3 regions of the Streptomyces axinellae genome follow, and region 1 is predicted to be linked to each of the others. Evidence: riboswitches for the same ligand, from Rfam matches in the RefSeq annotation. Region 1 holds a riboswitch; each other region holds the start of a gene.
The links. A riboswitch is a leader RNA that binds a small molecule or an ion and turns the genes downstream of it on or off. The one in region 1 is predicted to bind cobalamin.

Region 1 (2,194 bases):
GCATCTCGATGTACTCGACGGGGTTGGGCACCCGGCCGATGTTGATGTTGGACAGCTCCCACAGCGACTCGTTGAGGAGGTTCTCGGTGCTCTCGGCGAAGCGGGCGCGCCAGCCCTCCGACATCGACGGCACGGTCCTGGCCCACAGGTCGGCCAGGCCCGCCTCGACGGGGTTGACCGGCTCGGGCACCGGCGCCGCGCCGTCCCGCGGCACCGACAGCGGCATGAACAGCGGCAGCCGGTCCAGATACGCCTTGGCGCCCTCGCGGTCCTGGCCGCGCTTGAACTCCTCCAGGAAGTGGTCGTCGAAGAAGAAGACCCACACGTACCAGTCGGTGACGAGGCTGAGGTCGGGCCCCGTGGCGTCCGGGTGGGTGTAGGAGCACAGGAGCGCGTAGTCGTGGTCTTCCAGATCCTGGGTGTCCCAGATCCCCGAGCCCTCCAGCATGCCCATCTCGCGGGCCCACTCGCGGGTGTGGGCGCGGGCCTCGTCGAGGTGGCGGTTGAGCCGGGCGGGGTAGGGGACGTAGAAGTCGGGCAGTTCGAAGGGTTGCGGCAACGTGTGGTTCCCCCCACTCAGGCACGGCGGACCGCGGCCTCGGCGGAGTCGGGCGACGGCCTCGGCGCGGCGGATTGCGGCCTCGACCTACCCCGGCGTCTCCCGGGGCCACCCTTTTACACTCGAAGGTGTGACACGTGGGCGGAGCCCGGTCGAACAGACCGGCCTCGAAACGCACTCCCCCTGTCCGCTGTTCCTGGCGAAGCAGGTGGGCGAGCCGGGCTCGTTCCCGCGGCGCCTGATGCCGTCTTCGGACGCCTCTTCGCGGGGGCGGCGGCCCCCGGGCCCGTTCGCCGCGCTCTGCCCGTGTGGAAGACTGCGGCGTACAACAATTCGATCGAGGCGGCAGAGGCCAGGAAGCCGGTGTGAACCCGGCACGGTCCCGCCACTGTGACCGGCCGGCGCCCGCGAACGCGCGGCGCCCGGCCGGGAGTCAGACACTGGGCTGCCGCCTTACCTCGACGCCAGGGGACGAGGATCCTCTGAGGAGGCGCCATGACTCGGCCGATACCGGCCGGGGCCCGCCGCGCTGTGCGCGCGGGCCTCACCTCGCTGCTGCTCTTCCCCCTTGCCGCCTGCGGTGGCGGCGGAGCGAAACCGGCCGCCGCGGGCGGCGGCACCCCCGCCAAGGGCTTTCCGTACACGGTCACCAACTGCGGGGTGAAGACGACCTTCACCGCACCGCCCAAGCGCGCCGTGACGATGAACCAGCACGTCACCGAGATCCTGCTGGCCCTCGGTCTCCAGGACAAGATGGCGGGCACCGCCTACCTCGACGACGCGATCTCGCCGCGCTACGCGAAGGCGTACGGCAAGGTCAAGGTGCTGGCCAAGAAGTACCCGTCCGCCGAGACACTGCTGGCGGCCGGCCCGGACTTCGTCTACGGGGGTTACGCCAGCGCCTTCGACAAGACGGAGGGCCGCGAGCGGGCCGCGCTCAAGGACAGCGGCGTCGCCACCCGGCTGAACCTGGAGAGCTGCACCAAGGACGCGGGGGTGGACACCCTCCACCGCGAGATACGCGAGGTGGGCCGCGTCTTCGGTGTCCCCGCGCGTGCCGAGGCCCTGCTCAAGCGGCAGGACCGGCAGCTCGCCGCGACGGCGAAGCGGCTCGAGGGCGTGCGGAAACCGTCCGTTTTCGTCTACGACAGCGGCGACAGTTCCGCGTTCACGGCGGGCGGCGCGGGGATCGGCAACGACATCGTGAGCCGGGCCGGGGGCCGCAACGTCTTTTCCGGCATCCACAAGACCTTCGCCGATGTGTCCTGGGAGAAAGTCGTCGCGCGCAAGCCGGAGGTCGTGGTGATCTACGACTACGGCGGCACTCCCGTCGCGGCGAAGAAGAAGCGGCTGCTGAACGACCCGGCGCTGGCGGACGTCCCGGCGATCAAGCATCGCCGCTTCGCCGTGCTCCCGCTCTCCTCGGCCGTGCTCGGCCCCCGGGTGCCGGACGCGGTGGACGCGCTGGCCCGGCAGCTCCACCCGGACGCGTAGGCCGTGGGGGGCGGAGGACGCGGGGGCCCGCTGCGGTTCCTCGTGGTGACCGGGGTGCTGGGCGCCCTGCTGGTGCTCGGCGCGGTGGCGGGGCTGGCGCTGGGGTCGGCCCGGATACCGGTCGGCGAGGTGTGGCGCGTG
Region 2 (2,194 bases), on a different contig from region 1:
GAGCAGGAGGCCGCGACATCGACCCGGCCGGCGAGGCCGAGCAGGGTGCCGAGGGTCGCCAGGGACTTCTCCAGGTCGTTGATCCAGATGTTGCGCCCATCGACGATCCCGGCGACCAGCCGCCTGCCCGGCAGCCCGCCCACGGCCGCGAGCGCTTCCACGTTGCCCGCCGCCGGCCCTGTGAAGTCCAGCGCGAGGCCCTCGATGGGCGTCCTGGTCAATGCGGGCAAGGCGTCGCCGAGCCGGTCGAAGTACGAGGCGACCAGGAGCTTGGGGCGGTCGGTGCCTGCCGCGAGTTCCCGGTAGGCGCGGCCGGTCGCCTCCAGCTCGGCCGGCGTGCGGTCCTGGACCAGCGCGGGCTCGTCCAGCTGCACCCATTCGGCGCCGGCTGCCCGCAAGTCGGCGAGGACCTCCGCGTAGACGGGCAGCAGCCGCTCCAGCAGCGTCAGCGGCTCGAAGTCCGCCGCGACCCCCGGCGCCGGCTTGGCCAGCAGCAGATAGGTGACGGGTCCGACGAGGACGGGCCGGGCCGCCGTCAGGCCGAGAGCGAGGGCTTCCCTCAGTTCGGCGACCTGCTTGGCGGAGTCGGCCGCGAACACGGTGTCGGGCCCCAACTCGGGTACCAGGTAGTGGTAGTTGGTGTCGAACCACTTGGTCATCTCCAGCGGCGCCACCTCCTGGGTGCCGCGGGCCATCGCGAAGTAGCCGTCCAGCGCGTCGGCTTCGACGGCGGCGCGGTGCCGGTCGGGGATCGCGCCGGTCATGACGGTGGTGTCCAGCATGTGGTCGTAGTAGGAGAAGTCCCCGGTGGGCACCTCGTGGATGCCGCTGTCGGCGAGCTGCCGCCAGGTGGCGCGGCGCAGGCGGGCGGCGGTCTCCCGGAGGGCCGCCGCGCTGACGCGGCCCTTCCAGTACCCCTCGATGGCCTTCTTCAGTTCCCGGTCGGGGCCCTGGCGCGGGTAGCCGTACACGGTGGCGTGCGCTGCTGCGGCTGCGGACTCGGCTGTCACGGAACTCTCCTTCGCGAGCGTGTCTCCAGCGGTCCCGGCACGGACGCGGAGGTGAAGGAGGGTGGCCCGGCGCGAGGGCGCGCCCGGCTGCGCACGCCTGTCCGCCTGCTCTCGACTCCCCGGACGGGTCCGGGGTGCCCCCAACCCGCCCGCGAGGTCACCGGGGCCGCACGCGGTCGGCGCGTGCGGGCAACGGGCAGGTCTTCGGACTCGCGGGCACGCCTGCCGGTCTCCCGGCGGGCACCTACTGGCCGTCGCTTCCCGGGACCGTACGGGCCCAGTGCTCATGACGGCGGTCGTTCCCGCTCACCGCTGCGGGGCAGTCCCGGATTCCCACCGGGTTCCCTCTTACGACGCCTCCCGCCTGGCGGGCGGGGCGAACCAGCTGCCCGCTCAGCGTAGACGGCGCCGCACGGCGGTGACCAGTGCGCACGCGACGGTCGCCGACCCGACCGTCCGGAGGGTTCGCCCCGCTCCTTCCGACGGTCGCTCCCGTCTCGTTCCGCACCGCCCGCCCCTGGTGTTTCGGCCCCCGCGCCGTTGGCAACCCGGTGGGCGCCGCCCCGTCGAGGGGCGGATACGGCACGAGTGCACGAACCCGAGAGAAGCGAAGCAGGAGGGTCAGCGATGACCACGACAACACGCACGGTCCGCGACATCATGACCAGCGGCGCCGACTGTGTACGGACCGACCAGACGGCGGCGGACGCCGCCCGGCTGATGAAGGAGCTGGGCGTGGGCGCGCTGCCCATCTGCGGCAAGGACGACAAACTCAAGGGCGTGGTCACCGACCGTGACCTCGTGGTGAAGGTGTACGGCGCCGACCGGGACCCGGCCGAGTACTCCGCGGGCAGCCTGAGCCAGCACGAGGCCGTCACCATCGGCGCCGACGACAGCCCCGAGGACGTCCTCGCGACCATGGCCCAGCACCGGGTACGCCGGCTGCCCGTGATCGACGGGGACCAGCTCGTCGGCATGGTCGCCGTAGCGGATGTCGCCCGCACCCTGCCCCACCCGGACACGGGCGCACTCGTGGACGCGCTGTCCGCGGACTACTGAGGCGGACAAGGCAGCAAGGGCAGCTCCCGGGGAAGCGGACCGCCAGGGCGGCTCCGGGAAGCCCCCGGTGAAGACGATGAGCGCGAGATGAGCACGATGGGCACGATGCGTGCGATCAGCCAGGA
Region 3 (2,194 bases), on a different contig from region 1:
CCGTGTCCGGCGCGGCCGAGCCGCAGATGGAGCTGGCGTGCGAGCACCAGCCCCAGCACGCCGATCACCAGCGCGGCCACCCACAGCCCCTGCCGTTCGGTGACGGTGCCGCTGTCCCCGACGCCCGGCGGGTTGGCCGGGTAGCGCAGTCCGGGTAGCAGCGAGAGCGCGAGGAAACCGGCCCCGGCCAGCCCGAGGCCGCGCTGCCAGGCACGGCCGTCGTCCATGGGGGCGGTGCGGTGGACCAGCACGTAGGCGAGGGTGAAGAAGACACCGATGGCCAGGCCCACCACCACCGCGGTCACCACGAGACCGAAGTGCTGGGTGCCCCGGGTGAAGACCTCCTCGGCCTCGGCGGCGTGGGAGTGTCCCGCGTGTCCAGTGGGCCCCGCGTGCGCGGCGGCCGAGCGCTTCTCCTCCAGCCGGATCGCCCGGTCCATCAAGGGCTCGGCCAGCAGCAGCGAGAAGAGCCCGGAGGCCAGCCCGGCGAGCCCGCCGGCGCCCAGCCCTCGGCCGAGCAGGGGCAGCAGCGGGTAGGGAGTTGTCTCAGCGGAGACGGACATGTGTGCGCGCCCCGATCAGTGGCAGGGGGCGCCGAAGAGGTGGCGTCCGTCGTGCGAGAACTCGTGCAGGTAGTTGCCGGTGGCCGAGACGAGGTTGCCGTTGTCGACGAAGACGGCGTAGAGCGCGATCAGTGCCACGATCGCCGCCGCCGCGACGATCAGCCAGTCTCGCGTCCTGACCGTCGCGGAGTGGACGGCCGCCGGGTCGGCGGTGCCCGCTCCCGAGGCCGCCGTGGGTGTGCTGTGCGCGATGTGCGGGGACATTCGCCTGCCTCCTCCTGGGGTTTCCACGCCCCGTTGGCGGAGAAGCGACGGGTCAGTTCCTGACTCCCGTACGCGGCGCACGCGTACGGACACAGTGGCGGGACCGTCCCGGATTCGCACCGGCTTCCTGCGCACCGTCGCCTCGGTATGGAAATGTACTGCTCGGAGCGTTGCAGCCTGACATGTGCACTGTCAACAAGGCATCCGGCGCGCAGCGTTGTCCCACAGCCGCGCCCCGGCGCCCCCGCAGAGGCGGGACCAGCGCCCGTAACAGCTCTTCGACAGCTTCCGTGCCGTGAAAAACCGTGTGACACGATAGAGCGACGATTTGTCCATGGGGGCCGGGACGTTCCCGGGAGTTCGGCCAAAGGGGAGTGGATGTACGGCAGTTACGACCGTCGGCTGCCGCGCGCGGCCCGCGCCCGGCGCATCGCGTCCGTCGCGGCGGTGGGGGCGACGCTGCTGCTCGCCGGGTGTTCCTCGTCCTCGGACGACAACTCCGGCGGCGGTTCCGGAGGCGGCTCCGCCATCGGGCAGCGCCCCAAGTCAGAGTCCCCGTACTGGGTCAACCCCTCGGGAAGCGCCGCCAAGCAGGTCAGCGCGTACGAACGGGACGGCAGGAGCGGCGACGCCAAGCTCATAAAGAAGATCGCGAGCCGGCCGGTCGCCGACTGGATCACCCGCCCCGAGCCCCGCGCCGAGGTCGAACGGCTGACCAAGTCGGCCGACAAGGCCGACCGCAGCGCGCTGCTCGTCCTCTACAACCTTCCGCACCGCGACTGCGGCCAGTACAGCCAAGGCGGCGCCAAGAGCGCCGACACGTACCGCGCGTGGCTCGACAACATCGTGAAGGGCATCGGCGACCGCTCCGCCACGGTGGTGGTCGAACCGGACGCCATCCCGCACCTGCTGGCCGAGGGCTGCACCCCGCAGGAGTTCCACGAGGAGCGCTACCAGCTGCTGAACGAGGCCGTCAGCAAGCTCAAGCAGCTCCCGGGAACCAAGGTCTACCTCGACGGGGGCAACCCCGACTGGGTACGCGACCCCGGCGGCCTGGTCGAGCCCCTGAACCGCGCGGGCATCGCCAAGGCCGACGGCTTCGCGCTGAACGTCTCCAACTACCAGACCACAGCCTCCAACCGCGCCTACGGCAACAAGGTCTCCCCGATGGTCGGCAACAAGCCGTTCGTCATCGACACCAGCCGCAACGGCAACGGCCCCGTCGAGGGCACCGGCGACGAACAGACCTGGTGCAACCCCCCGGGCCGCGCCCTGGGCGAGACCCCCACCACGAAGACGGGCGACAAGCGGGTGGACGCCTACCTGTGGATCAAGCGGCCCGGCGAGTCGGACGGCGAATGCAAGGG

Region 2: it holds a riboswitch for cobalamin, as region 1 does, so the genes downstream of both, metE (5-methyltetrahydropteroyltriglutamate--homocysteine S-methyltransferase) here and ABD339_RS06145 (ABC transporter substrate-binding protein) in region 1, are expected to answer to the same signal.
Region 3: it holds a riboswitch for cobalamin, as region 1 does, so the genes downstream of both, ABD339_RS15740 (hypothetical protein) here and ABD339_RS06145 (ABC transporter substrate-binding protein) in region 1, are expected to answer to the same signal.

The regions. Positions count from the first base shown of each region.
Region 1 covers NZ_BAAARJ010000003.1:372,558-374,751, forward strand. Annotated here, with positions in the region: gene ABD339_RS06140 (terpene synthase family protein) at 1-559, opposite strand, end outside; cobalamin riboswitch at 890-1,022, shown strand; gene ABD339_RS06145 (ABC transporter substrate-binding protein) at 1,055-2,053, shown strand; gene ABD339_RS06150 (FecCD family ABC transporter permease) at 2,057-2,194, shown strand, end outside.
Region 2 covers NZ_BAAARJ010000006.1:184,933-187,126, forward strand. Annotated here, with positions in the region: gene metE (5-methyltetrahydropteroyltriglutamate--homocysteine S-methyltransferase) at 1-1,010, opposite strand, end outside; cobalamin riboswitch at 1,189-1,411, opposite strand; gene ABD339_RS11020 (CBS domain-containing protein) at 1,638-2,069, shown strand; gene ABD339_RS11025 (NADP-dependent oxidoreductase) at 2,157-2,194, shown strand, end outside.
Region 3 covers NZ_BAAARJ010000009.1:187,617-189,810, reverse strand. Annotated here, with positions in the region: gene ABD339_RS15745 (CbtA family protein) at 1-563, opposite strand, end outside; gene ABD339_RS15740 (hypothetical protein) at 579-827, opposite strand; cobalamin riboswitch at 860-981, opposite strand; gene ABD339_RS15735 (glycoside hydrolase family 6 protein) at 1,206-2,194, shown strand, end outside.